Pseudobacter ginsenosidimutans: one gene and its partners. The protein of the gene in region 1 binds, or shares a complex with, the protein of each later gene. Links are inferred from orthologs where the notes say so. Each region holds a gene or a part of one and is shown on either strand. Other genes may lie near its edges.

What was found.
Region 2: the proteins of tsaD (region 1) and tsaE are in contact, whole or in part, in a crystal structure (PDB 6N9A), measured with the Thermotoga maritima proteins. The link is inferred for Pseudobacter ginsenosidimutans from one-to-one orthologs. Residues at the interface, in WP_004082750.1 of Thermotoga maritima: Cys10, Asp11, Arg49, His50, Leu82, Gly84, Gly135, Gly136, Glu154, Thr155, Leu156, Asp157, Asp158, Ser159, Glu162, Asp165, Lys166, Arg169, Leu170, Tyr175, Lys213, Thr214, Leu217, Tyr218, Gln221, Arg222, Asn324; in WP_004082108.1 of Thermotoga maritima: Leu37, Gly38, Lys46, Lys57, Val59, Lys60, Ser61, Thr63, Phe64, Thr65, Leu66, Met67, Val69, Pro71, Tyr82, Arg83, Leu84, Asp86, Asp88, Phe89, Asp93, Ile128, Asp130, Glu131, Arg134.
Region 3: the proteins of tsaD (region 1) and tsaB are in contact, whole or in part, in a solved structure (PDB 4WQ4), measured with the Escherichia coli proteins. The link is inferred for Pseudobacter ginsenosidimutans from one-to-one orthologs.

What each region holds. Positions count from the first base shown.
Region 1 is NZ_CP042431.1:5,086,398-5,096,208, reverse strand. Bases 4,360-7,225 are described here. They hold tsaD (tRNA (adenosine(37)-N6)-threonylcarbamoyltransferase complex transferase subunit TsaD), read left to right. Parts: upstream 4,360-5,223; coding sequence 5,224-6,228; downstream 6,229-7,225. Other genes in these bases: FSB84_RS19985 (glycosyltransferase), read right to left, coding at 6,946-7,225; FSB84_RS19990 (tRNA1(Val) (adenine(37)-N6)-methyltransferase), read left to right, coding at 6,270-6,983; FSB84_RS20000 (ABC transporter permease), read left to right, coding at 4,360-5,150. Also shown: FSB84_RS20015 (hypothetical protein), read right to left, coding at 393-2,297; FSB84_RS20010 (hypothetical protein), read right to left, coding at 2,441-2,821; FSB84_RS20005 (aldose 1-epimerase family protein), read right to left, coding at 2,927-3,796; more of FSB84_RS20000, read left to right, coding at 3,897-4,359; more of FSB84_RS19985, read right to left, coding at 7,226-8,004; FSB84_RS19980 (glycosyltransferase family 2 protein), read right to left, coding at 8,013-9,029; FSB84_RS19975 (ABC transporter ATP-binding protein), read right to left, coding at 9,043-9,811.
Region 2 is NZ_CP042431.1:2,406,078-2,415,946, forward strand. The notes cover bases 4,702-7,625. They hold tsaE (tRNA (adenosine(37)-N6)-threonylcarbamoyltransferase complex ATPase subunit type 1 TsaE), read left to right. Parts: upstream 4,702-5,918; coding sequence 5,919-6,332; downstream 6,333-7,625. Other genes in these bases: FSB84_RS09910 (heavy metal translocating P-type ATPase), read right to left, coding at 4,702-5,797; FSB84_RS09920 (alanine dehydrogenase), read left to right, coding at 6,371-7,585. Outside these bases: FSB84_RS09895 (hypothetical protein), read right to left, coding at 1-27; FSB84_RS09900 (helicase HerA-like domain-containing protein), read left to right, coding at 202-1,764; FSB84_RS09905 (RecQ family ATP-dependent DNA helicase), read right to left, coding at 1,761-3,668; more of FSB84_RS09910, read right to left, coding at 3,674-4,701; FSB84_RS09925 (ABC transporter ATP-binding protein), read right to left, coding at 8,258-8,920; lpxA (acyl-ACP--UDP-N-acetylglucosamine O-acyltransferase), read right to left, coding at 8,901-9,794. UniProt on the Escherichia coli protein: Required for the formation of a threonylcarbamoyl group on adenosine at position 37 (t(6)A37) in tRNAs that read codons beginning with adenine.
Region 3 is NZ_CP042431.1:1,290,174-1,300,039, forward strand. Bases 4,565-7,485 are described here. They hold tsaB (tRNA (adenosine(37)-N6)-threonylcarbamoyltransferase complex dimerization subunit type 1 TsaB), read left to right. Parts: upstream 4,565-5,630; coding sequence 5,631-6,341; downstream 6,342-7,485. Other genes in these bases: FSB84_RS05185 (RidA family protein), read right to left, coding at 4,565-4,902; FSB84_RS05190 (3-hydroxyacyl-CoA dehydrogenase family protein), read left to right, coding at 4,987-5,631; FSB84_RS05200 (ArsR/SmtB family transcription factor), read left to right, coding at 6,442-6,789; FSB84_RS05205 (MBL fold metallo-hydrolase), read left to right, coding at 6,901-7,485. In the rest of the region: FSB84_RS05155 (hypothetical protein), read right to left, coding at 1-613; FSB84_RS05160 (RNA polymerase sigma factor), read right to left, coding at 615-1,100; FSB84_RS05165 (hypothetical protein), read right to left, coding at 1,298-1,519; kbl (glycine C-acetyltransferase), read left to right, coding at 1,602-2,789; FSB84_RS05175 (tetratricopeptide repeat protein), read left to right, coding at 2,936-3,982; FSB84_RS05180 (DUF3267 domain-containing protein), read left to right, coding at 3,991-4,521; more of FSB84_RS05185, read right to left, coding at 4,522-4,564; more of FSB84_RS05205, read left to right, coding at 7,486-8,307; FSB84_RS05210 (hypothetical protein), read left to right, coding at 8,467-8,925; FSB84_RS05215 (hypothetical protein), read right to left, coding at 8,929-9,866. UniProt on the Escherichia coli protein: Required for the formation of a threonylcarbamoyl group on adenosine at position 37 (t(6)A37) in tRNAs that read codons beginning with adenine.

The DNA of each region.
Region 1 (9,811 bases):
CCTCCGACAGCAACTAAACAGCAATCAGACAGCAATTAAAGTACAACCAAGCACCAACCAGACACTTACAATCAATTGAAAATCAATAAAATACGTAAAAATAAGTCAGCTTTCATCATTCAAGCATCTGAGTACCAACCTTATGCGCGTATCATCTCAATATACATTTCCGGTTTTTCAACAACCCCAAACCCTCTTTCAGTACTTTCTTACTACCGTCTCAGTACTATCTCAGTACTCTCCCCGTTTAAAAACCCATGTTTTCACTACTATCACTCTACTATTTCACTACTGGCTAAGGCTAACGTAACGCTTCTCTCACGCTCTTTTCATGCATTTTAAACGAAACCTGACGCTACTGTAACACATCTTTCACGAGAAACCAGCCCCACCTACATCTTCTTCAACTTGATATTACTGATGTAATACACATTCTTCTCATTCACTTCAAAGTTGATCTTCTTCAACTCCATTCCTGCACTGAAAGCTGTTGCACAATCATACACCTTATTGTTATTGCTGAGAACAGTTATAGATTCTCCTTTCTTTCTCATAGTGATCCTTACCTGATTTACCGGCTTGCTTCCCGTAAAATCCGGAACAGAATAATAATTGCCTAATTTACAAGCCGAGCCACCTAACATGAGCATGATCCAGCCTGCTGCATCTTTCCTGTTCATATCTCCCGGTGATACATCCACGGAGTATTTCTTTTCTGACTGACCAGCAGAGAACATAAGCTGCAATTGCATACCCGGCGTACCCCAGGGCACATCGCCTTTATGCACCAGCAGATCATAACTGATCTCAAAATCGCCACTCACCGGAGTGAACGTCTTCGGACTTGCATTCCTTTTCAGCTTCAGCCATTTGCCCGGCATATCTTTCAATTCTGTTACAGACACCATCCCTCCTGTTCCATAACTCCGTTCTGTATTCCAGTGGGGCGGAGCAGCGCCTGAAGGCACAGCAGAGAAATCTTCAAAGAATGCTATCGATCTATCATTTGCATTTTTTTTTGCTTCATCAGACAGCTCAGTGGCAGACTGGCTATTCGCTTTTTCTTCGTTACTCACAAAAGCGAGGGGCTTGTAAGGCTCTATCACTTTATCCTTCCCAAAGAAATAATTGTATACATAATCATAATTGAAGCGGTTCACAAAATTATCCATCAATTCTATATTACCTGCATCCGACTGATTGATCACTGCATCCATTCGGAAGATGATCCATTGCGGCCCGCTTGTGGCGCAGGACTGCTTCACTCCTTTTTTCAGTCGAAGCAACGGCCAGTTGACCGCAGTATAGTCCCTGTTCTTCTTTGTTTCAGCTTCGGTAGACAACCAGTATACATTCTTGCCCGGCTCCAGGTTGGCAAGATCAATCACATCGATCGGAGTATTGAGACTTGCGAGGTACGCATAATCATTCAGGTTATTTTTATAGTTGTCTTTGAGGATCTGAATGCCGCGTTTGGCTTTTTCCAGCATATTCTCCATTTTGCGGTCCTGGTTCATTGCCACCTTATACATATAAGGTAACCGATTTTCCAGTTTGCTGATGAGCTCATTGATAGTAACCTGCTCGAAGGGCAGCGGGCTGCCGTCTTTTGTCATGATCACTGCATAGAAAGCGCCATTACCTGATAATGACTGTCCGGGAATCAGGTAATGCTCATACTTTTTCAGGTTAGGGCTATTGGAAAAGTTCCGGTAGCTGGCCATATTTTCATTATGATCTTTATCGAATTCCCCTTTCATCCCGATGTTGTATTTGGGCATCACACAATAATATTCATCAGCTGTTGAAAGAAAGATCATCTGCCTGCTGATCAGCTCTACATTGTTAGCCAGGATATCCACATTGATGTTGGACAAATTACCGTACATGGGCCAGAACTTCTTTGTACTTGTTTTAACGAGGTTGTGGTGGAATCTCACGAAAGCGCCGTAGGTATTGGGCAATGCCTTCTTGTTTTCTTTCTCCGGTTCACCGGGAAGTGGCGGAGGCGGCGCCAGCAGCGTCAGTTTGGGTTCGCCGAGCAATCCCTTGCAGGTGAAGGTCTGCTGCATCCAGGTGATGATCTTCTGGGTTACATCCGTTTGATTGGCGGGGTAAGTCCAGCCATGTTGTGCAAATGGTTTTGAAGGCTCTTTGAATGTCAGTTTTGTCATCCAGCCGACATCAACATTCTCCACATCCTTACGATCATACCAGCCACGTGAATTGGTGGCTGTGCAAAAACGGGCAATGAAATAATCACAGACAAAAAGGAAATGCAGAGTATTGTTTTCCACTTTTTCATATTATACTTTTTGAAGATCCACCGGGTAATTGGTATACCGGGTGAATCAGGTATAAAGAAAAAGAGGAAATCGCGGCGGGCGATCACCCGAAACAGTGATTTATAGAAGAATGAAAAAGTGAATAAATATAATGATCAGCTCAGCTGCACTTTCTTCACTCCTGCCCTTTTAGTGAATTTGTAGATCGGGCGGCCGTCGATCAGCACTTCTGAAATATCATACACGATATTATCGTTCTTATAGTCGAGCTCCAGCTCCTCGAAGAGCGACCTGGCATTCAGGTAAAAATATTCGCCGGCCTTGATGATCTTGAAAGTGTCTTCCATAGCCATGGAAGAGATGATCACGTAGAGTGTTTTGTCTTCCGGGTTCTCTTCATCAAAAGCGATCCTGGCTCCTTTTCCTGCGGCCAGTTCCATCTTTTTTGCAGCATCGGCGCTGAATCCGAGTTTTCCGTTCTTGTGCGCGGTGGCTTTAAGGGTTTTTGCTGCTTCGCGGGGGTCAAAAAATTTCAACTTCATAGTTTACCATTCGGTTCTATCCAATCTCCATCTCTCTGCTCTCTGGTCCCAATTTATCAATTTCAGGTTTATATCATTCCATTTTTTTACTGTATCCGATCAGAATACGGTTACCGTCCATGTTCTTACAAAACTTTCTCCTGCTTCCAGCTTGTTGATCCCTTCTTTCTCTTCCCATAACTGCATCGTATCAACGCTGTCGGCAATACCACACCAGGGCTCGATGCAAAGGAAATCGGCGCCGGGCGCCGCCCACAATCCCAGGAAGGGGAATCCGGGGAAGTCCATATTGAGACCATGTTCTGTTTTGCGGCTCAGCAAAGAGATCCTGGAAGAGTTGAGATTCTTCAGCACCAGTGCATCCTGCGCAAACAATCCCTTGTTCAAAGGCAGTTGCTTTGTATCGTTCAGCAATGGAATGGACGAGGTTTTGAGCAGTCCGGCTTCAGCGATAGGCCAGCGGCCTGTGGTTTCGGCCTGATCGAATTCCAGGTAATAATCGTCGTACACTGTATCCGCCACCAGTGGCAATGCAAAGGCGGGATGGCCACCCACGGAGAAATACATCGTTTCCTTACCTGTATTCACCACCTCATAAGTAACGGCAATGCTGCTGTCAACAATAGTATAACCGATCCTGAAATCGAATGGGAAAGGGAATACTTTCAAAGTCTCTTCACTCTGTTTCAACAGGAACACGATCTTGTCAAATGCCTGCGATTCCACGGCAAACTGATGGTCGCGGGCAAACCCATGCCGCCCCAACTGGTAGGGCTGTTCTTTGTAATAGTAAGTGTTATCCTTTAGTGTGCCCACGATCGGGAAGAGGACGGGCGAGAATTTCCCCCAAACGGCGGGATCGCCTTTCCACATATATTCTATGCCGGATTCTTTCTGCAACAGGCTCTGCAGTTCAGCGCCTTTCGGATGGATGCTGGCTTTCAGCAGGTGACTTTCGATCGTAAACATACAGCAAGTTAATAAAAAGGCTTATCAGCCGGAATGACCATTGAAATAAATCAGCGGGTGCTGCGACAAATACCCGGGAACAATCACTTAAATTTGGAATATGCGTCGTATCATCGAAATTCTCGGCAGCAGCCTCAACCTCACCTGGCAGGAGTTCAAATCGCACAAGCTGCGTACCCTGCTCTCCCTTTCCGGCGTCGGTTTCGGCATCCTCTGTATCATTGGCGTGCTCGCCACCGTGAACAGCCTGGAATATGCAGTGCAACAGGATATCAAGGCGCTTGGCTCCAATTCCATTTATATCGACAAATGGGACTACTCGGGAGACGATAATGCGCCCTGGTGGAAATACATGAACCGCCCAGCCCCTAAATACAGAGAGGTAGAGCTCCTGAAACAAAAGGTGCCTGCAATCGGATACATTGCTTACACCAATAATATCAGTTCTCCCATCGAATACAATGGCAGCGTTCTCACCGGTCTAAATTATTATGGGATCACCGAGGACTTCGACAAACTGCAACCCATTGAAGTAGGAATTGGCCGCTATTTCCTGCAGTCTGAATTTGACCAGGGCACTGGCGCCATCATCCTTGGTTATATGGTGGCTGAAAACCTTTTCGGTTCAGATGTAAAAAAAGGATTGGGGCAGGAACTGAAACTGAAGGACGGCAAGAAAGCAGTGGTGGTAGGGATCCTGAAGAAGAAAGGAAAAAGTATACTGGGAGGATGGGACTACGACAATAACGTGCTTATCACCCGCAATTTCATGAAGCAGATGACCAAAGAAGATTGGGCCGGGCCATCTATCCTCGTCACCGGAAAACCAGATGTTCCGCTCGAGCAACTGAAAGATGAGTTACTTGGCGCCATGCGCTCCATCCGCAAACTGAAACCCACTCAGGAAGACAATTTCACACTTAATGATATCAATACCTTCGCCAATTTCGCTTCCAGCATCTTCGACGGTGTGAACAAAGGCGGTTGGGCCATTGCCACTTTAAGTCTGATCGTTGGCATGTTTGGTGTGGCGAATATCATGTTCGTGACGGTCCGCGAACGCACTTCGCAGATCGGTCTAAAAAAAGCCATCGGCGCGAAGCGCATTACCATCATGACGGAATTCCTGCTGGAATCCTCTTTCCTCTGCATCATGGGAGGGATGTTAGGATTGCTGATAGTGGTCATACTCACATTCGTGCTCTCGGCCATCTTTGGGTTTACCGTGTTCATTGCGCCCGGCATCATCATGCTGGCCATTTCTATTTGTATTGTGGTAGGCGTGCTGGCAGGGATCATTCCCGCTTCCATTGCCGCCAGGATGGACCCGGTGGTGGCGATACGCTCGAAATAATCCCGCAGTATCCTCCCTCGCCTCCCGGCGAGTGACGGACAAAACTCCGAGAATACTTACCTTTGCCGCGATTATGAGCGTTACCATTCTTGCAATTGAATCCTCCTGCGACGAAACATCGGCCGCAGTTTGTGCAGACGGAAAGATCCTCTCAAACTTCATTGCCAGCCAGGCCGTGCATGAGCAATACGGAGGCGTAGTGCCCGAGCTCGCATCCCGCGCACATATGCAGAATATCGTGCCGGTAGTGGACAAGGCACTGAAGGAAGCAGGCAAACAATTATCAGATCTCGATGCCATCGCCTTCACACAGGCGCCTGGCCTGATCGGCAGCCTGCTGGTAGGAGCACAGTTCGCCAAATCACTGAGCCTGGCCTTGAACAAGCCACTCATCGCCGTTCACCATATGCAGGCGCATGTGCTCGCCAATCTCATAGACGATCCGAAACCATCGTTCCCCTTCCTTTGCCTCACCGTCAGCGGAGGACATACGCAGATCGTGCAATGCGATAGCCCGCACCAGCTGCGCATCATCGGCGAAACCATCGACGATGCCGCAGGCGAAGCATTCGACAAATCAGCCAAATTACTCGGACTGCCCTACCCCGGCGGCCCATTGATAGATAAATACGCCAAAACAGGCAAGCCCGATCGTTTCAAATTCCCCGAGCCACAAATACCCGGACTGGATTTCAGCTTCAGCGGACTCAAAACCGCCATCCTGTATTTCCTCCAGGAGAACACAAAGACCAACCCCAATTTTGTGGAAGAGAACCTGGCAGATATCTGCGCTTCCATTCAGCATCGGATCATCAGCATCCTGATGAACAAACTGAAGAAGGCCACCATCGAAACAGGCATCAAAGATGTTTGTATCGCAGGCGGCGTATCAGCCAACAGCGGTCTCAGGACCGCACTCAAAGAAACCGGCGATAAAATGAAATGGAACACATTCATTCCCGCATTCCAATATTGTACAGACAATGCCGGGATGATCGCCATCACAGCGTATTACAAATTCCTGGCAGGAGAATATACCCCTCTTACTGCCAGCCCCTCCGCCAAAGCCGAATGGTAACCTAAACCAGTAACCGAATTTGTATAACTCAAAAACTGCAAATGGCCAACGGCTACTTTCAATTCAAACAGTTTACCGTTCACCAGGACCAGTGCGCCATGAAAGTGTGCACAGATGCCTGCATCTTCGGCGCATGGTTTGCCGCCAAGACCGCCGACTACACTACAGTGCTTGACATCGGCGCAGGAACGGGACTGCTCTCTCTGATGCTTGCCCAGAAATCGAATTCAGAGATCCACGGCATCGAACTGGACCTCGGCGCATTCAAGCAACTGAAAGAAAACATCCAGCAAAGCATCTGGAAAGAACGTATCAGGGTATTTCCCGGAGATGCCCGCACCTACGCCTTCCCCATCAAATACGATTTCATCATCACCAATCCGCCCTTCTTTGAAAATGATCTGCCATCGTCTTCGGAAGAAGAGCAGATCGCCAAACACAGCAAACAATTATCGCTGGAAGAACTGATCGGCGTGATCAGCCGCAGCCTGGAGCCACACGGAGGCTTCGGGATCTTGCTGCCCTATCACAGATGGGAATACTTCAATAAACTGGCAACAGAAAATGGATTCTCACTGGTAGAGAATCTGCTGGTGAAACAAACACCAAAGCATGATTTCTTCAGAAGTATTTTACATTATTCCAGGACCAATGATCAGTTCAATCCAACATTTGAATTGACGATAAAAGGAGAAGATGGAAATTACACGGAAGAATTTACTGAGCTGCTGAAGGATTACTATTTGTATTTGTAGCGATGGGGTTTCTTTGTTTTACTTTTCGCAACAATTCATTTTGTAAGGATACTGCTTTGCTAAAATTGTTTTCGAACAACGAGATCCGGCCATAGGACCTTAAACGCTGTATGAGCAGTGTATACTGGAGCTTGCGCAATTCACGGTCGTCTGTCTGCTTACTGGCAATAGGTTTTGTAATGAGCAATACGCCCATTTTTCTCATATGATACCAGAAGCTTTTGAATAGCTCCCAACGAAATCTGAAGATGGATTTGTTTTTTGTTTTCAGTAAGATCTTATATGGTTCCAATACAGAAAAACAATGAGCGCTTTCTTCAATATAGGTCAGATAATAAGGGAGTGTAAGCCTGTTGGCAGTGATATAATGATCAAAGCGCAGTTTATCTTCATACCAGATCTTATAGCCTGCCAATGCCAGTACATAACACAGTTCATGATCGCCGCCAGAACTTAAGCTCATGCCCTGGCGATCCGTCAATGCAGGAACAAAGCCTCCGGCGCAAATCTTTTCATAAGCAGATTTTCTCAGCACTGCACCTGCGCCATAAACGATCTGGTTGTTCACTTTTCCACTTTTACTGGCCTGCTCTCCACCTGCATAGAGATTGCAGGATAATAACCAGGCGGGCGCTGGTTCTTCAAAAACAAAATTGCCATTACCTCCCAATATGCCAATCTCAGGCTGGCTTTCCATCACGGCAAAGGCGGTCTGTACATAATCCGGGGCCAGCCAGTTATCATCATCACAAAGAATGATATATTCATGCTGCGCCGCACAAAAACCTGTTTCCCGCGCAAAAGTTAGTCCCGGCCTCGTTTCCGTGATAACACGGAGGCTGATGGCTGTATCATATTGTTGCCATTCTTTCTTAATCACCTCCAGACTATTATCCGTAGAAGCATTGTTGACCACCAGCAACTCACAACCCAAACCGGCAGGGATTTGCTGTGCAGCGATAAAACGAAGCGTCACCGGCAGTCGTTCAGCCCCATTATACGTGCAAACAAGAATGGTCATACCTGCCTTCATACAGTTTGTGCTTTATTGCGTCGGGGAATGAATGATGTAATATTCAACGCCATCTTGGTATACAGTTTTGAGATCTTCCAATACATCAGCCAGTCGCGGTGCATACGCAATGCTTCCCGCACCTGCACCTTCACTCCCTGGCGGTTTCTCAGTCCATACCAAAGATCATTGGCAATCTTGATACCATAATGCGCATAGAATTTCATAGACTGCTCCAGTATCCTTTCTTTCTCCGTTTCCGGAAGATATTGCTGAATGGTTTGCATTACCCACTGAAGGTCTTTCAGGTTCTTGGCAGTAGCATATGATCTGCCGGAAATGGAGGCCAAGTGTAACCGGTATGAAGCCAGTGTCTGCGGTGTATAGGCAACGGGATAGTCACGGGCAATCCTTACCCACATTTCCCAGTCTTCTCCATAATCAACACCAAAAAATGCGCCCAGCTTTTCATATACTTCCCTTTTCACTGTAATGGTGCAAAACTGCAGCCTTTGCCGGCCAGCCAGCAGCAGCAGGGCATCCTGCAGGATACCTGCTTCTTTCATTTCCGCATCACGAAAATATAAGCGCTTACTGCTTTCCCCAATGTATTCATAGCGGCAAAAAGCAGCGCCTGCCTGCGGATAGTTTTCAAACAGTTCATCCATTGCCTGGTAATAACCCGGCTTTATGAGATCGTCGCCGTGTAATAAATGGATAAAGTGCCCTTTGGCCCTGTTGATACAGGTTTCGAAATTCCGAAGACTTCCTTTGTTTTCTGATTGCCTGAAATAAGCAATCCTTCCTTTGCCCACATTTCTTACCAATGCTTCCACATCCGCATCGGTACTATGATCATCCACTACTTCTATTTGCATATCATCCGGAAGCAACGCCTGTGCAAGTACTGCTTCCAATGTTTCCACCAGGAATCCGGCGCAGTTGAATGCAGGGATCATCACAGACCAGCGGGGTCTGCGTACACCGTCGGAAACCGGTGCTATGAATGGAGGGGATAACGGAATTCTATCCAAACTAATTTGCTGTTTATGGAATTGCCTGTTTTATCGACGGTTCAAACCTGAATGGAAATTGCGGACGCACAGCCCCTTTCCATTTACCAAACCAGGTGGTATTTTCACGAAAATCAGCCACTTCAAAATGAAGCGCTCCTTCATAATAGAATAATGGAATGGATGTGTCCTGAACAATGATGAGTGAAAGATAATACGCTCCATCATTAAGGAAGTTGCCCGGGATCTGGCACTCCCCCTGAATTGCACCTTCGCTGCACAATACAGGAAGCGAAGCTACATCGAAAATACATTCACCGGCATAATTGAATAAGTGCAGTCCGGCATTCAGCAATGCATTATCCTGCTGATTTCGGATGGTGAACTTTACAGTCAGCGGCGTTCTGATGTCTATCACACTTTTTGCAGACAGCAGCTGAGGCACCAGCTCCATCGACAGGATACGCACATATTCATTTCCCGGTGCTTCTTTGGTTTCACCCCATGCCACATGCAGCTTATTCTGCTGTAAACTGCCAATGTATTTTTCTACAACATCACTGGTATCGCCCATTGCCATCATTGCTCCCTGTTGCAACCAGATTGCTTTGCGGCAAAGATGGCTCACCGCCTGCATATTGTGACTGACAAATAAGATCGTTCGCTGGCTGTCTTTGGCCACTTCCTGCATTTTATCAAGGCATCTCTTCTGAAATTCGATATCTCCCACAGCCAGTACTTCATCCATAATAAGGATATCCGCATTAAGATGTGCAGCCACTGCAAAAGCCAGCCTCACATAC
Region 2 (9,869 bases), 2.7 Mb from region 1 along the record:
GATTGCCAGTAACACACGCGGTTTCATGGGAATGAGTTGATATGGTTTGTACTGTTTAAGGGCTGACTCCTCTAACGGAATAATCGCTGCATCCGTATGGAAATAAACGGGATCCATCGATGTTCCTTCATAAAGTTACAATAAACGGACCGTATCTGATTCCGCTCATTTTCAGTACCTTCCCCACTTCAAAATTTGATTATGGCTGACCAGACTGCTTTCCTTCAGTTGATAAAAGACGGTTATACTTTCAAAGGTGAATCCTTCCGTATCGGCGCTGCCATTCTGGATGGCAATGTACTCACGGGTTCGGATATCTTCCTGCCGCTCAAGACGATGAACCGCCACGGTCTCATTGCCGGGGCTACCGGTACCGGTAAAACGAAAACACTCCAGGTGCTGGCCGAAGGCCTCTCGGATGCCAGTGTACCTGTGTTGCTGATGGATATCAAGGGTGATCTCAGCGGCATTGCGCAGCCGGGCGTGGAAAACGACAAGATCAAAGAACGGATGGTGAAGATTGGTGGAACCTACACGCCATCCGGGTATCCGGTGGAGCTGATGACACTTAGTAACGAGAAAGGTGTCCGCCTCCGCGCTACCGTTACCGAATTCGGTCCCATCCTCCTCAGCAAGATCCTCGATCTCAACGATACGCAACAGGGCCTCGTGGCCATGATCTTCAAATATTGCGACGATAATAAAATGCCTTTGCTGGACCTGAAGGACTTTACTAAAGTTCTGCAGTACGTCAGCAATGAAGGCAAGGCCGATATCGAAAAGGATTATGGTAAGATCGCTACCACCAGCACAGGCACTATCCTGCGTAAAGTGATCGAGCTGCAGCAACAGGGCGCCGACGTATTCTTCGGAGAACCTTCCTTTGAAGTGGACGATCTCATGCGCATCAGCGACGATGGCCGCGGCATGATCAGCATCCTCCGTGTAACGGATATGCAGAACCGCCCAAAGCTGTTCAGCACCTTCATGCTGCAGATGCTGGCCGAACTTTATGCCACGCTCCCGGAAGCCGGTGACCTGGACAAACCCAAAATGGTGATGTTCATAGATGAGGCCCACCTGGTATTCCAGGAAGCCACAGAAGCATTGCTGCAACAGATCGAGACGGTGATCAAACTCATCCGCTCCAAGGGCGTGGGTATTTTCTTCTGTACACAAAATCCGCAGGACGTACCTGCCAGCGTGCTGAGCCAGCTCGGTCTGAAAGTACAACACGCCCTGCGCGCCTTCACCGCTGCCGATCGCAAGACCATCAGGCAGGCAGCACAGAACTATCCCGAAACAGAATTCTATAAAACGGAAGACCTGCTCACGCAGCTTGGTATCGGCGAAGCGCTGGTAACGATGTTGAACGAAAAAGGAATTCCCACTCCGTTGGTGCATGCCATGCTGGTTTCTCCCCGCAGCCGCATGGATGTGCTGAGCGATACCGAAATAGACAGTATCATTTCAAAATCCAAACTCGTAAAGAAATACGCAGAAACGGAGGATACGGAGAGCGCTTACGAGATCCTCAATGCCAAGATCGAAGAAGCTACAAAGAAATCCGAAGCAGAATCCGAAGAGAAAGCTTCAAAGAAGAAAACTGTAAAAGAGGAAAAATCTACTTTGGAAAAAATGATGGATAGCTCTGTTGGCCGCCAGGTAGGCAGAACTGTTGCCAATACATTAACAAGAACCTTGCTGGGCGCACTCGGCCTGGGAGGCAGAAGTACCAAAAAGAAAAGCAGTGGCTGGTTCTAACACCGGTCACTGATCTCCCCCTTCGCATTCACATTTATCTTTTCTTCCGACTGGAGAAAGGCGATGGCTTCACGGAGCTTATGCTTCTGGATGCCCGGCAGCGCCGCCATAAGTTGTTCCGGAGTGCTGGAACGCTGCCTGATCACTACGCGGATCTGCTGGTGGATCTGTGATAGCTCCTCTGCAGTCAGCGGTTGTTTTTGTTTATCGAGACAAATATCGCAAACACCACAAACGTCTGCTTCCCTGTCTCCGAAGTATTGAGCGATCTGCTGACTGCGGCATTGTTTTCTTTCTTCTATGTAATGGAGTAAAGTATCGAGGCGGGCTTCGAAAAGCTGTTTCCTTTTATTGAATTGTACCATATCGATGCGCAGCTCTTCCGTTCTCACGCGATTGAGGCGGAGATAGAGTTGTGGCGTATCTTTCTGTGGCATGTATTCAATGATCGCATAACCATGCAGTTTGCGTAATTGCAGTTTTACCGTTTCCACATCACTGCGCATGAGGTATGCGATGTTCTTTTCCGAGATGGGAACAGGCTGATCAAAAATGCCTTCGTATGTGCGTAACAGTGTTTTGATCAGTGGTTCCAGGTCTGCATGCATCTCCTCGAAATCATAGAGCCAGTCTTTATTGGTGATGAATCCAACCGAAGCGGGAATGAACACCTGTTCATTGTAATTCATCCATCCTTCCTGTTCCATTGCTTTCAACGCATAAGTGGCGAGCCTTGGCTCCGGATGGAATTTGGCGATGAGGTCGTTCAATTCAAAATCATAATAGGCGCCACCTCCAAGGCCGGTGGGCACCTGGATATAATTCATCACATCGGTATAGATCTTTTTGATGTCTTCCGACCTGGGAAAGCGGATGCCCGGCAGTGCGCGCAGCTCTTCCGGATCGGTATGATCATACAGCAGTACGGCATAGGATTTTTTTCCGTCGCGGCCTGCACGGCCTGCTTCCTGGTAATAATTCTCCATGCAGTCGGGAGGATCTGCGTGTACTACGAGACGTACATCGGGCTTATCGATCCCCATGCCGAAGGCATTGGTGCAAACGATAGTGCGGATATCGTTGCGGATCCAGGCTTCCTGCCGGCGGTTACGTTCTTCGCGGGTAAGGCCCGCGTGATAACAATCGGCCTGAATGCCGTATACATTTAGCTGGTCGCTGATCTGTTTGGTGCGTTTGCGGCTGCGGCAATACACGATGCTGCTGCCAGGCACTTTTTCCAGGATATCGCGGAGCTTGCTGAGTTTGCTGTCTACATTGAAAACACTGTAACTCAGGTTGGGGCGGGCAAAGGAAGTCCTGAAAATATTTCTGCCGATGAAATCGAGCCTGGCACAGATATCTTCCTGTACTTCCGGAGTAGCCGACGCCGTTAGTGCGAGTATGGGCACATCGCCCACTTCATCGCGCAGCGCAGCGATCTTCAGGTAAGATGGACGAAAATCATAACCCCATTGGGAGATACAGTGTGCTTCATCCACTGCAATGAGACAAAGATTGAGACCGGGCAGGTATTCGCGGAAGAGCGTTGTTTCCAGCCGTTCCGGCGATACGTATAAGAATTTGCAATTGCTTTCGGTGGCTACCTTCAGGATATTGATCACGTCTTTGCGCGTCATGCCTGAATCGATGGCATAAGCCGTGATCCCTTTCTTGCGAAGGTTCTCCACCTGGTCCTTCATCAATGCGATGAGGGGGCTGATCACAAGGCATAATCCATCCTGCGCGAGTGCGGGGATCTGAAAGCACAATGATTTTCCGCCGCCGGTGGGGAGGATGGCCAGTGTGTCTTCACGATCGAGCACGGCATTGATGATGTCTTCCTGCATGGGGCGGAAGGCATCGTGCTTAAAATATTCTTTCAGTAATGAATGGATATAGGCCATAATGATTACACCACCTTCTTTACGAAAAGGCGACCGGAGTTGATAGCGAGCACTACATCGCTCAATCCCATCACCAATGCTCCAAAGGTAGGGGTGAGCAGGCCAAAAGCGGCCACGGGTATCGCAACAATATTGTAAGCGAAGGCCCAGAACAGGTTCTGGCGGATAGTCATGTAGGTATGCCTTCCCAGTCCGAGTGATAGGGGCAGGTTTTTGATGCCATTGTCCATCAGCACCACGTCGGCGGTTTGCATGGCCACCTGGGATGCATCGCTGAGTGAAATACCTACTGTGGCTTTCGCGAGCGCCGGTGCATCGTTGATGCCATCGCCCACCATGGCTGTGGGCCCTTTGAGGGTGAGGTCTTCCACCACACCGAGTTTTTCCTGCGGGGTTTGTTCTGCAATCACTTCATCGATGCCGAGGAAATCCGCCAGCTGCCTGCATTTATCGTAGCGGTCGCCACTGAGCAGGATGGTACGGATATTCTTATGACGAAGGTATTGCACTACTGTCATGGCTTCCGGGCGTACTTCATCCTTCACATCGATCCATCCCACCAGTACATCGTTCTTAACGATGTACACATTGTGAGCAGCATCGCTGGTGAGGCCCTGTGCAATTTTGTAAGAACCGGCCTGCCAGGTATCACCCTCTTTGGTGCGGCCTTTCATGCCGAGACCTTTCACTTCTTCAATTTTCTCCCAGCGGATCACCTGGCTTTGTTTCCATTCCCTGGCGATACATTGTGCGATGGGGTGATTGGAATATTTTTCGAGGGAGAAGACGATCTGTTTGAACTCCTCATCGCTGATGGCATTGCTTGTTTTTTCGAACGCTGCAATCACGAAATCACCGGTGGTAAGCGTTCCTGTTTTATCGAAAACCACTTGTTGGATATTTCTGAATAGTTCCAGGCTTTTGGCATTACGGAAGAGAACGCCGCTGCGCGCCGCACGTCCGAGTCCAACTGCAATAGCGGCTGGCGTTGCCAGTCCCATAGCGCATGGGCAGGCGATCACCAGTACTGCGATACTTCGCATGAGCGAGGCCGTGAAATCCTGCAGGATGATCCAGTTGGCAATGAGCGTCACCGCTGCGATGCCGAGTACGATGGGAACGAAGATGGCGCTGATCTTATCGGCCATTTGTTGTACAGGCGGTTTCTCTCCCTGAGCACGTTTCACCAGGTCTATGATATTGGAGAGAACAGAATTTTTGGCTTCGGCGGTCACATAGGCTTTCACTGTTCCGTCTACCAGCAGGCTGCCGCCAATGAGATGCTCTTTTGGTTTTTTGACGATGGGCATGCTTTCTCCGGTGATGATGCTTTCATTCACGGTAGCATCGCCCCAGAGGATCTTGCAGTCGGCAGGCACTTGTTCTCCATTTTTGATCAGGAGGATATCGCCTACTCGGAGGGTTGTGTTCTCCACGGGGAAAACATGTTCCTGGTGCTGATCATCGTAAGCGATCATATTGGCCATCACTTTCTGTGAGCGGGCCAGTTTGTTGAGGGATTTTTGTGTGCTCTGAATGCTGGCATCTTCCATCCAGTTGCCAAGGAACACAAGTGTGATCACCGATGCGGCGGTTTCAAAGAAGAGGTATCCTTCTCCCAGTCCGAGCAATGCTCCGGCAAGACTGTACACATATGCAGCTGTAGCGCCGATGGCAATGAGTACATTCATATTGGGCATTCCATTGCGGATGCTTTTGATGGCGCTCTTTCCAAAGAAGTCCATACCCACGATGTATACGGGAGTGGCCAGTGCCATTTGGATCCAGGGATTCATCAGCCAGTGGATATGTATCCACCGGTCAAACATATGCAGCAGGAGGGGGAGTGTAAAGATGATACAGAAAAGAAAGCGTTCTTGATGGTTTTTGAGGAACCTCTTCTTATTTGTATTGAGTTGCGCATCGCCTGCGTCTACGGTGTAGCCGAGTGATTCGATGCCTTTGAGGATCTCATCTTTTTTATTTTGTCCATTGATGATGAAGCTGACATCTCCACCTGCCAGGTTCACTTTTACATCCTGTAATCCTTTTTTTTCGAGAAACTGGCGGATCGTCAATACGCAGTTCGAGCAGTCCATCCCATCTACTTTCCAATTCACTGTTTCCATTGCTTAGAGGTTTAAATTGATCAAGCGGTATGCAAATTTACCGAAGAGAGCCGGGAAGGGCCTTATATGATAACCAATAATATCGCTGCACGGTTGCAAATTCAAGGTATATTTGCGTTTTATGCAAGTATCATTTACCCTGGATACCATTCATGAAGCGGCCCGCAAACTTTGGGAAGCAGCTGGCGACCGCAAGGTTTTCGCCTTTCATGGCCCGATGGGAGCCGGGAAAACTACATTTGTTCATGCCCTGTGCGATGTGAAGGAAGTGACCAGTACGGTGGGAAGCCCTACGTTTTCCATCATCAACGAGTATGCCTACCCCGGTGGTCAGCTCTATCATATCGACCTGTACAGGCTGAAGGACGAAGAAGAGGCTATCAGGGCCGGCGTGGAAGATTGCCTTTATTCCGGCAATATCTGCCTGGTGGAGTGGCCGGAAAGGGCGGAAGGGATCTTTCCCGAAAATACCCTGTCCGTACATATTTCCGTAACTGATCCCAGTACCCGCTTCCTTCAGATAAATGAGAAATAAGTATATTTGATATAGCTGCCAATCAGAAAACAATCTTCATGTCTCAGCAACGACCGATCATCAGCACCTCTTTCAGTTACGAAACACTTGAAGAAAAGCTAGATATAAAACCCAAAGGGGCTCAATTGCATATTGGTATTCCTAAGGAGACCGCTTTCCAGGAAAACCGGATTGCACTCACCCCCGATGCGGTAGGCGTACTGATCAGTAATGGTCATGATGTAGTGATCGAGCACAATGCCGGTGAAGCGGCGCATTTCCGTGACCGTGACTATACCGAAGCCGGCGCCCGCATCGTGTACGACAAGGCGGAAGTTTTCAAAGCGCCCATCCTCGTGAAGAGTGCGCCGGTAGTGGAAGAAGATATCCCCTACCTCCAGTTCAACCAGGTGATCATCTCTCCCATCCATCTTTCCGCTATGAAAGCGGAGCTGCTTCAAAAGATGATGGACAAGCGTATCACCGCCATCTCTTTCGAGAATCTGAAAGATGATAGCGATAGTCTTCCCATTGTCCGAAGTATGAGTGAGATTGCAGGAAGTGCCGTGATGCTGATCGCCGGTCAGTACCTCAGTTCCGCCAATCACGGGAAAGGCGTTTTGCTTGGAGGCATCTCCGGTATTCCGCCCACCAAGGTGATCATCCTCGGAGCCGGTATCGTAGGCGAATTTGCCGCCCGCGCGGCCCTCGCACTCGGCGCCTCCGTGAAAGTGTTCGACAGTAGTGTATACCGTCTAAAAAGATTGCAGAACAATATCGGACAGCGTATGTGGACTTCCGTTATAGAGCCACGTATCCTGGCCAAGCAGCTCAAAACCTGCGAAGTGGCTGTAGGTGCGCTCGCTTCCACCACCGGCCGCACACCCGTTGTTGTCACCGAAGAAATGGTCAGCAATATGCGTCCGGGCAGTGTGATCATCGACGTTAGTATCGACCGTGGCGGCTGCTTCGAAACCTCCGAGATCACCAGTCATGAGCATCCCATCTTCATGAAATACGGCGTGATCCATTATTGCGTACCAAACATTCCATCCGGCTTTGCCCGTACCGCCTCACAGGCCATCAGCAATGTACTGATGCCGCTGCTCCTCGAAGCAGGAGAAGAAGGTGGCTTCGAAAATCTTGTATGGCACAAAGTGCATCTTCGTAGCGGCATCTACATCTTCAAAGGCGCACTTACCAATTTCCATCTTAGTCAACGCTTTGATCTGAAGTACACGGACCTGAATTTGCTGATCGCTTCTCAACGTTAAGTTGCTGCGAAGGTTCTGAAAAACGCGTGCTGGAAAACAAACCGGCGCGGGAGAATATTATTTGAGCTGTGGATAGGAGAGATTGGGCTGTGGTGCTAAGCCGGGCTACTTCGCTTATGTTTTCAAGGCCCTCGTTTTTAGAACCTTCGCAGCTATGTCTCCGCATGTGCAGCAGTCTGTGTTTTGCATCCGGCAATTTCAATCGCCACACACTTCTGCGTCTCATATATGAATTTTTGAGTTGCTATTGTCTGCCATTGTTTGGCTTGCTTTTCGGGGAGCTATCTTCGTGTGTGCAGCTTCGGTAGGTTAGCCTTGTTCAGTTACAGCTTTTTAATGCCACGCTCAATCATACTCTTAAGGCAAAAGCAATATCTGTTGCATTTTCTCGGGGGCTTCGAAGTTTTTCCCATTTTCCCCTTTCGCTCATCATTGTAGTTTGAATGATCCGCAATACAACATAGTGTGTGCAGTTCAGGAATTGAATTTTGGTTGCAGCACGTTCCGGTACATGGAGCAAAGGTGGTATGAAAAGTCCGGCCTTGAAAACAAAAGCTCATCGGCCCAATAGCATTACCACCGCCCAATCCATCCAACCCAAAGCCCAAAGAAATCCAACTGCGCTGGTTTGTTTTCCGGCCGGCGTTCATACCCCTTTGCGACAACAAAAAACTAAGACTTATAATCCAAAATACTGATCCTGCTCTCACAAAAGCTGTATTCCTGCGGATCATTGGAACTAACGATGATGAGCCTCCCCCCGCCGTAGGCGCTGATGAGGCGCTGGTAGAGTGCGATGCCTTCGGCATCAAGATTGGTGCAGGGTTCATCCAGCAGCAGGCAGGAAACATTGGAGAAGATGGCCTGGGCCAGTTTCACGCGTTGTTTCATGCCGGAGCTGTAGAAGCGGATCTGTTTGTGAGCGGCTTTGGTGAGACCGACAGTCTCGATGATCTGTGGAATGGTGAGTTGAGAAAGGAAAGGTTTGAATTGCTGGTGGAAATGCAGGAATTCGGTAACGCTCATTTCTTCGATGAGCTCCAGGTAAGGGGCTGCAATAGCGATCTGGCGGAAAGCGTGATCAGTTTCTACCTGATGAGATTTTTTGGTGGGATTGGTTTGTGTTGACTGAATGGCGGGGGCTTCAATGCTATAAGTAGCTTCTCCTTCGGAGAGTGCGATGGCGCCGCCAATGGCTTGCAGCAAAGTGCTTTTGCCTGAACCGTTTGGTCCGGTGATAGCATATGAGTTACCTTCAATAAACTGGTAATCTACTTTACGGAAGATCCATTCGCGGTTGAAGCGCTTGCCTGCATTAGTCAGCGATATCTTCATCAACGCTATTTTTTGACCAGCGTTTAATGATACCGCGTCCGCTCTCGCGAATAAAGGTTACGATCTCATCGCGCTCGTCGGTGGCAGGGAATTCTTCTTCCAGGAATTCGAGGGCCTGGGAAGTGTTCATGCCTTTGTTGTAGATGATGCGATAGATATCGAGCAGGTGATTGATCTTGTCAACGGTGAAGCCTCTGCGCTTGAGACCAACGGAGTTAACGCCGGAATAGCTGAGGGGTTGACGGCCTGCCTTGATGAAGGGAGGGATGTCTTTACCTACCAGTGAACCGCCGCTCACGAAGGAGTGGGCGCCGATCTTTACGAACTGGTGAACTGCGCACATGCCACCGAGGATGGCCCAATCGCCCATTTCAACGTGACCCGCAATCTGGGTGTTGTTGCTCATGATGCAGTTGTTGCCGATCATACAGTCGTGTGCAATATGGCTGTAGGCCATGATCAGGCAATTGCTGCCGACCTTGGTCTTACCTCTGTCATTAGTGCCGCGGTTGATGGTGACGAACTCGCGGATAGTGGTATTGTCGCCGATCTCAACGAGTGTATCTTCGCCGCCAAATTTCAGATCCTGGGGTATTGCCGCGATTACGGCGCCGGGGAAGATCCGGCAATTCTTTCCAATGCGGGCGCCTTCCATGATAGTTACATTACTGCCTATCCAGGTCCCTTCACCAATCTCAACGTTCTGATGGATAACAGTGAAAGGATCAACTTTCACGTTAGTGGCCAGCTTTGCATTGGGATGAATGTACGTATGCGGATGGATCATTTGATTTACGTTCTTAAGTGTAGTTACAGGAAGAGGGTTCATGGTATTGAATTCAGCCCCATCCCCATTGGGGTTTTGGTTTTGCAAACCACTAACAGGGTCTTGCTTTAAAGTTTGGCGTTTGATACTCAATTGATCAGCTAAAAGAGTTAAAGTCGGATT
Region 3 (9,866 bases), 3.8 Mb from region 1 along the record:
TTCCAGGCTCATGGTCTGCAGCGGAATCATTGGCAGCAATGCCTGATGATTGCGGAGTCTGCTGCCCATTTCGGCTAGCCATCTCGGTATTATCATCTTTCTTCGACAACCACTGATAGCTTACGCCGCCGATCAGCAATACCAGAACAGCAGCCGCAGCTATTTTGTACCAGCGCATCATTACTACACGGCGGCTCTTCTCAGAGCGGTACAATAATTTCTTATCAGGGAAAACGATGCTTTGGTCCGGCGTGAGCTTTGCCTGCTGGATCAATTCAAAAGCTGCCTGGAATTGGGGATGATGATAAACGAACTCTTCCACAGATGCTTTCTGCTGATTGCTCAGCTCATCATCTGCATAGAGCACAAAATATTGTTCACAGTTGGCGGGAGTGATAACAAATTCATTATTGTTCTTCAGCAGGATTTCTTTGCCTGGAAAAACAATTTCTTCATCAGGCCGGAATGTGCTTTGCTGCAACATCTCCAGTTCCTGCTGAAGGTCGGGGTTGGCCGCCAGGAAATCATCCACGATGATACGCTCAGCCAGGCTGAGCTCATTATCTACGTAGAGTAGCAACCATTCTTCGTAATTCTGTCTGGTAATGTTCATATCACAAAACATTTTCAGGACTGACCAAATAATTCTTCAACTGGATCCTGGCACGGTGAAGATATACTTTTACCTGGCTCTCGTTGAGCCCCATGATATTCCCGATCTCATCGTAAGAATACCCTTCATAGTCTTTCAGCAATACCAGTGAGCGCTGCACTTCATTGAGCCTGCCCAGGGCCTGCTCCAGCACTTTCCGGGTATTGTGCACCTGCCCGTCTGTTACCTTCGCCTCTTCCCTGAAGTCCTCTCTCAGGCTGATCCGTTTGTTCTTCCGGATATGGTCTATCATCTGATTGTAGGCCACGGTGAAGAGATAACTCTTGCAACGGGTGGCATCCACCTCGCTGCGATTGATCCACATCTTTTCGAATGCCGTTTGTACCACATCCTGCGCATCTTCCGCATGACGGAGATTCTTCAGGATGAAACGATACACGTTATCCGAATACATGTTCACACAATCATTATACTCTTTCTCGGTCATAAGCAGGACCAGGCTGTTGTTTAATGTAGACTTGTTATGTTGTGATACGAATGGCGGGAACAAAAGTTACAGGAACCCGGAATATTTTTCAAATATGTTCCCGGTACCCAATCACCTCAGTTACCTGACCTCAGAAAACAAAACCGCCTCCTGACAGGAGACGGCTTTCATATTCTTTCAATTGATAATGTAATGAATTAGTGGAGGGCGATATTCAGCGTCCGGTTCAACGTCTCCCAGATCAGGAATTCTCCCTGTTCTTTGAGTTGCGACTCGCACTGTTCCTTCACCACTCCGGCTGCTTCGCATTCATTCGCAACCTTGCTGAGCTTTGGCGCCCAGGCAGCCAGCATGATCAGTGTTCCTGCCATCAGCAGGCAACCAACCAGCGTTACGCGAACAAAAGTTTTTCTAAACATAGTGCACCTCTTTGAAGTATAGGACGAAGGTACATCGAAAATGTTACACTATTTTTGCCCCCTATCTAAAAAAACTAGCTACATGAATAACAATCTCGTGAAAAGACTGGCAGTTGAGATCGACGAGATCAGATCCGCCGGCCTCTTCAAAACAGAAAGGATCATCGAATCCCCACAGGGAGCCGAGATCACTGTGAACGGCAAGACCGTACTTAACTTTTGCGCCAACAACTACTTAGGTCTCTCTTCTCATCCCAAAGTGATAGAAGCCGCAAAGAAATATGTCGACTTCCGCGGCTATGGTATGAGCAGCGTGCGCTTCATCTGCGGCACGCAGGACATTCACAAGGAACTGGAAGCCAAAATTTCCAAATTCCTCGGCACTGAAGACACCATCCTCTATGCCGCTGCATTCGATGCCAACGGAGGCGTATTCGAGCCATTGTTCGGCGAACAGGATGCCATCATCTCCGATGAGCTCAACCACGCCAGCATCATTGACGGTGTGCGTCTTTGCAAAGCACAACGCTTCCGCTACAAGCACAACGATATGGCCGACCTCGAAGCCAAACTCAAAGAAGCGGCCGGCAATCGCAACAGGATCATCGTTACTGATGGATCCTTCAGCATGGATGGCACCATCGCGCAGCTCGACAAAATTGTTGAACTGGCAGAAAAGTATGATGCCGCCATTATGGTTGACGAATGTCACTCCAGCGGATTCCTCGGCAAAACAGGAAGAGGCACACATGAGTATCGTGGCGTAATGGGTAAGATCGATATCATCACAGGAACCCTGGGCAAGGCCCTGGGCGGCGCTTCCGGCGGATTCACCTCCGGCAGCAAGGAAGCGATCGAAATGCTGCGCCAGCGCTCAAGACCCTATCTCTTCTCCAATACACTTGCTCCCAGCATCGTAGGCGCATCCATTGCTGTGCTGGACCTGCTCTCCGAAACCACCGCACTCCGCGATAAACTGGAGAACAATACCAAATTCTTCCGCAGCCAGATGACCGCTGCCGGTTTCGATATCAAAGCGGGAGACCATCCCATTGTGCCAATCATGTTGTACGACGCTGTGGTGGCCCAGCAATTTGCCGCCAAACTGCTGGAAGAAGGCATCTACGTGATCGGCTTCTTCTACCCTGTGGTAGCAAAAGGACAAGCCCGCATCCGCGTACAGATCAGCGCTGCGCACGATCAGCATCATCTCGAAAAAGCTATCGCCGCCTTCACCAAGATCGGAAAGGAACTCGGCGTGTTGAAATAGATCATTTCAATAATATTTTCCTGAACGGCAGCTTAACAGGCTGCCGTTTTTTTTCGCAGCGGGCAGTCATTCAACGGGAGTCGGGCAACTGCCCACACGCTGATAATAAACCTAAGATTCCCGCGTTTTATACAGAGCCTTTCTGTATGAAAAATCCTCTTTACCAGGTACCGGCATATTTACCGGATGATAACGGGTGCGAACAATGCGGCGCACCGGATATCATTCATGGCCATCCTACACCACTTTGCCAGAGCTGCAGACAGGGCTTTATCAGGTATCCCATTCCGTTACTCATCAAAATTTTCGGCGGCGCAATCCTGGTGCTCCTGATCTACTGCTGCATCAGCTTTCCCTCCAATCTCACATTGGGGCTGCATATCACGAGAGGCAAGAAAGCAGAGGCAGAAAAAAAATTCCTTACCGCCCAGCGCGAATTCACCAAAGCTGCTTCCAAAAACCCGGGAGACATCGAGATCCAGTGCCATCTTGCACTCGCTGCTTTCAACAATATGGACCTCACTGCTTTTTCCGTGATCGCCGAAAAGCTCGTGGGCAAAAGCATCGAAAACGATCAGCTCTACCGAAAAGTGGACGATGCCATGGCAAAATTCAACAGCTATATGCCCAAAGATTCCATGATCGAGCTCATGAAAGTGCACAGGAACAATATCCCTGATCAGTCATTCAAAAAATACCTCAGCAATCACCCGGATGATATCTATGCGCATTTTTCCTATGCCTCGATCCTCTTCGATCAAAATCGTTTCCATCCCTGCGACAGCATCCTGAAAAATGTATTGAAGATCGATGCCGGTTATTTTCCTGCACTACGCTTGATGGCCAGTCTGAAAAGAGAAATGAATGACTACGAAAGCGCAGACAAATATTGCGAGGCACTGCTAAAGATCAACAATGAAGCAGGTTACGCCATCGCATCAAAAGCCAGGACCAGACTGAAACAGAAAAAAGATGAAGAAGGACTGCAACTCGCATTGCAAAGTGTTGAGACCGATGAACAGGATCCCTACAACACCGCCACTTTGATCCTGGCTTATCATTTCAATGGTGAAAAAGATAAACGGGATGCGTTGATAGAAGAATGTAAAAATGTAAACAACGAAGCCACGAAGGAATTTGTATTGTACGCTACAGATGTGATCAGCGGCAAAGTTCCTTTCAGAGCAAAATAAAAAACGATATGCTCATACCAGGGATCGCTATCTCTATTGCTACTTGTCCGGGTGTTGTTGTGCACGAACTGGCGCATCAACTCTTTTGCCGTTTGTTTAAAATTCCCGTGTTCCAGGTAGTGTATTTCCAGGTGGGCAATCCCGCGGGATTTGTATTGCACGAGATCCCACCCTACAAATGGCAAACCATCCTCATTGCAGTGGGCCCTTTTTTGGTGAATACGATCCTCGGAGCATTGATCGCATTGCCAGCTGCATTACCGGTGTTCACATTGAACAATGCAAATTTCCTGCATTATGTATTGATCTGGCTGGGTGTTTCCATCGCCATGCACGCCTTCCCCAGCACAGGAGATGCCAGGGAGATCTGGAACGAGATCAGGAAGAAAGATACACAGCCCATCATAAAGCTCATTGGTTACCCGCTGACAGGACTGATCTATTTAGGCTCCCTGGGAAGTATGATCTGGCTGGACCTGATCTACGGCATTGCAGTAGCAGTAGCCATTCCCAACCTGATCATACATTGGCTTGCCTGATTATTTTACAGCGATCATACTGATCTCCACATTCACACCTTTTGGTAATCCTTTTACAGCAACTGTTTCGCGCGCAGGGAAATCGCCGGTGAAAGATTTGCCGTACACTTCGTTCACAACCGGGAAAAGGGCCATATCGCTGAGGAAGATGGTGGTCTTCACCACATGTCCGAAATCCAGCTGGGCTGCCGTAAGTACAGCTTTCAGATTCTTCATGATCTGCTCAGTTTCCCTGCCGGCATCGGTGGCTTCGATATTGCCGGTTGCAGGATCAATAGCGATCTGACCTGAAATGTATACTGTTCCGTTGACCAGGACCGCCTGGCTGTAAGGCCCGATGGGAGCGGGCGCGTCCGGTGTATTGATGATTCTTTTTTCCATGGCGTAAAAATATTAAAACCCCGGCACTTGTACTCACCTGATAATTCCCGGTAATACGTTTTCTTTGCGGAAAGTTTTTTAGCTATGACGATCGCAATACTGGCCGATGATACACTGAAGAATGAATGGTTGCAACATCAATTCCCTGAAGACATCACCTTTATCTGGGTTGATTCCATGAGCTCGCTCACCATGCTGGATGCAGATGCTTATGCAGACCTGCTCTTCCGCAATGATCCCGAGCGCAATCAACACCTGGCAAAACTGCTGCCCAAACCTGTGCTGGTGAATGCCGTGGAATACACAACCGCCGATATCCGTCATCCTTTCATCAGGATCAATGGATGGCCCACATTATTGAAAAGGAATATCGCCGAGATCGTCTTACCTGTATCTATAACCGAAAACGCAGTGAAAGAACTGTTCGCTGCTTTCAACTGGCAGTACCAGCTGGCGCCTGATGTTCCGGGTATGATCACTGCGCGTGTACTGGCCATGATCATCAATGAAGCCTACTTCACACTGGGAGCGGGTGTCAGCAGCAGAGAGGAGATCGACATCGCTATGAAACTCGGCACCAATTATCCCATGGGACCATTCGATTGGACCGAAAAAATAGGATTGCAGCGCGTATACGCCCTGCTGCAGCAATTGCATCTTACCGATACGCGTTATGCTCCCGCACCAGCACTCGAATCTGCCGTCCAATCACAACAATCGAATCCGTAATGGCGCTACTGCTCAACATAGACACAGCTACAGAGAACGCGAGCATCAGTATTTCAAAAGATGGCAAGGCGCTGCGCACCATGGTGAACAACCAGCAGCGGGATCATGCGGCCTGGATACAACCTGCTATCGAACAAATTTTACAGGAAACGCAAAACACCGCAAAAGATCTTCAGGGTATTGCTGTAACGGCCGGTCCGGGCTCCTATACAGGGCTGCGCGTAGGCATGGCCACAGCGAAAGGATTATGCTTTGCGTTGAATATTCCGCTGATCACAGAAAATACTTTGCGTGTGATGGCTTACGCTGCAACACTACAATCTTTCCCAAATGGGGATGAGTACAGCATTAAAGCCGGATTAAAAAATGCCACGATTCTCTGCCCGATGATCGACGCCAGAAGAATGGAAGTGTTTACTGCTCTGTATGATTTGGAGTTAAACATTGTTGAAAAGCCCGCTGCGCTTATCCTTGACGCTGACTCTTTTAACAAAGAATTAGAAAATAATAGTATACTTTTTCTCGGTAATGGGAGTGCTAAGTGGAAACCTGTATGCAATCATCCGCATGCATTTTTTGCAGATGTGATCCAAACAGCCGAACATTTGGCGCCGCTCGCAGAACGATTATTTTTACAAGGAAAATTTGCCGATCTGGCCTACGAAGAACCCGTTTATCTCAAGGAATTTTATTCTCATATAAAAAAGTAACCAACTGAAACTTTTATCCTTCTTCGTTCCGGAATGGTGACTTTTTCTTGTAAATTTGACACTCTTATCCTATATAATACTAAAAAGCTCTGATGTGCACATGAACGTAACAAGTAATTACTCCATGGTGCTAGCCGCGGAAGGTGTTCCCGGTGATTCCGTAAAAGTAGACTTCCTGAATCTGAAAAAGGCTGCTATGATCTTACGGGCACTGAACCACAAGCTCCGGCAGCAAATCCTGAAGCTCATTGACGAGCACAGACGCCTAACCGTAACGGAAATTTATGTTCGCCTGCGACTGGAACAATCCGTCGCATCCCAACACTTAGCCATTCTTAGAAGAGCGGGAATTGTGAAGACTGAAAGAGATGGCAAATTCATTTACTATTCCGTCAACGGATCCCGTGTTGCTCATATCATGCAATGTGTGGAGGACCTCAATACCTGACAAACCGTATCAGCGTATTTTTTTAATCAACCTGGCAATTAAGCAGAAGGGATTACCCCTCCTTCTGCTTTTTGCTTTTTTAGTACCTTTGTTCCCAAAACAGGTTAACGAATGTTTATTAAGCAGTTATATACAGGATGTTTAAGTGAGGCCGCTTACTACGTGGAAAGTGAAGGACAGGCCGCTATCATCGACCCCCTCCGCGATATCGACAGCTACCTTCAGCTGGCCACTGAACGCAATGCCACCATCAAATATATTTTCGAAACACATTTCCATGCCGATTTCGTGAGTGGCCACCTGGACCTTCAGAAGGCTACAGGTGCCCCTATCGTGTACGGCCCCAATACAGAAACCGGATTTCCCATCCATCTTGCGAAAGATGGCGAAACCTTTCAACTCGGCAAGCTCAGCATCCAGGTGCTGCACACGCCAGGTCATACACTGGAATCCACCTGCTATCTCCTGAAAGATGAAGCAGGAAAAGAGCATGCAGTTTTCACCGGAGACACTTTGTTTGTTGGAGATGTGGGCCGCCCCGATCTCAGCAGCGGCAATATGAGCAAGGAAGACCTCGCATCACTGCTCTACGATTCTTTACAGAACAGGATCGCCACATTGCCCGATGATGTGATCGTGTATCCCGCTCATGGCGCCGGCAGCAGCTGCGGAAAGAACCTCGGTCCTGAAACACACAGCACCATCGGTGAACAGAAAAAAACCAACTATGCATTGCAGCCACAATCCCGCGAAGAATTCATTCGCGCAGTAACTGATGGCCTCGCTCTGCCACCACAATACTTCCCTATCAACGCACGCATCAACAAGGAAGGATACGACAGCCTGGACAATATCCTGGAAAATGGATTGAAGCCGCTCAGCATCCCCGCCTTCAAAGAATTCCAGAGCAATGAAGATGTGATTGTGCTTGATACCAGGAAAGCTTCCGTATTCACTTCAGGATTTGTTCCCCATTCCATCAGTGTTGGCCTCGAAGGCCGCTTTGCTGAATGGGCCGGCAGCCTCCTCCCCTTCGATAAAACCATCGTGCTGGTAACAGAAGCTGGTAAAGAAAGGGAAACTGTGGTTCGACTAGCACGTGTTGGCTTCTCCAAAATGGAAGGTTATCTCGAAGGCGGATTCGAAGCATGGCAGCAAGCCGGTGAAGAAGTGGACATGATCATAGACGTTGAAGCCGATGAACTGGCCATGGACCTGCCTTTCGATCAACACCTGGTTGTTGTGGACGTGAGAAGGGAAACAGAATTTGCAGATGGACATATCCAGGGCGCTCAAAATATTCCGCTCGCGGAAATGACAGACCCGGGCAATCTCGCAACTCTTGAAGAACACCAGAACCTCTACGTTCATTGCGCAGGTGGCTATCGCAGTGTGATCGCCGCTTCCATCATGAAACGCCAGGGTATTCACAATCTTCGCAATGTGCTCGGCGGATGGGGAACCATCAGCAAGCAGGAGGGAATCGAAATTGTGAAAGAGAAAAGTGTTTTGAATTGATTCGATTGATTTCTTTTTATCAAATATCAGCCGGCGATTTCCGCCGGCTTTTTTTATACCGTGTTTTTCACGGTAACACTATGTGGTATAAACCCTTGCAACCCGTGAAAAGACTTGTTAGCTTGGCCCTATTATTTCATTTTTTAAACATTTCACGTTATGGCCACTACAATTAACCCGAATTCAGGAAATGATCAGGACCCCGTAAAACTCAAACCAGGTCTGCTGGTGCATCTCAACAATGTGGACGGACAGGAAAACCTTGGCAAGTTCAGGCCGGAGGATATCGTTCCCGGTTCCCTCAAGTTGAAAGCGAAAAAAGTGGCTGTTGGTAAAAATCGCGTCAAGTTCACCATCACTTTCGAAGTGGACAATGTTGAAGTGCACACAACACCGTACGAAATTCCAAAAGCCGAAATGGAAAACCGCGGCTCTATCGACATCCTTCCTGTAACAGAGGATGGCAAGTCTCTCGACGATCCCGATGCAGAACTCACTATCTCCGATCCGGATGATACCGAGATCACACTCGAAAATCCTGATGACACTACTGAAACTCTGGACTGGGGAGTCTCCTTCCGTTCAGGTGGCGGTAAAGTACGTGGCGTAGGATTGTAATCACTATGTTCTGTTGAAGAATTCCCTGATAAATTTCTCCCACCTGCAATCCCTCCGGAATTGACGCAACCTGCCATCTGCCGAAAAATAAATTTCGCGGATCGCCATCTGGTCAGCCGTGGTGGAAAAGGCAGGAAAGAAAACAGAAAGGAATAACGGACTGCTTGTTGAACGTACACTTTTTCGCATAGCAGGAGCATAGAGATCAGGCGGGCCAGGGGGCTTATGCAGTGAACCCAAACATCGTTGGCGGATATCTCCGAAGCGTTGATGGATTTCCTGCAGAGGCTGCACCGGGCCCGCTTCTTTTAGCAGTTGTTCTATGAAGAAAGTCAGGTCGATGAAACCAAAAGATCTCGACGGCGTTAGCTCTGTACAGCTTCTTCTTGCGCGGATCACAGCCTGCAACAACTTTCCGCCGTCCTCCAGGCAGCCCATCAGGAAATCAGTGAGCTCATTCACACATTCCACCAATGCTTCATATTCACTCAGGTAATTGGCAGATATGCTCACCAACCTGGGATTCTGTTCATCAGCATATCGCGGCAATTCAGTACTCCTGAATGGCTCTTCTTCGTATTTCAGCAAAAAATTCTGCGTTACATTTTCGGCTATTTGTTGTAGTGAGAGACCGGGGTTCGATTCCATCAGTGAGAACAATTTCGCATAATGCACACCGTACCATGTCATCGTTGTTTGTGGTGCGATGTAAAGGTCTACCTCATTTTTGAGACAGTATCCTGTTTCCAGCATTTGTGTATAGCAACTAACGGCCAGCAATACCTCCACTTTTCCGATACTCTGCCGGATCATATCTGCCAGTTGCTCCGCACTCAACATACGGATGCTGCCATCGCCGTGTTTTTCCGCAAAGAAACCCAGACCTGCCCCATGTCCGTTCAGGATCAGTAAATGCCGGCGCCCAGGATGATGGTGCAGGT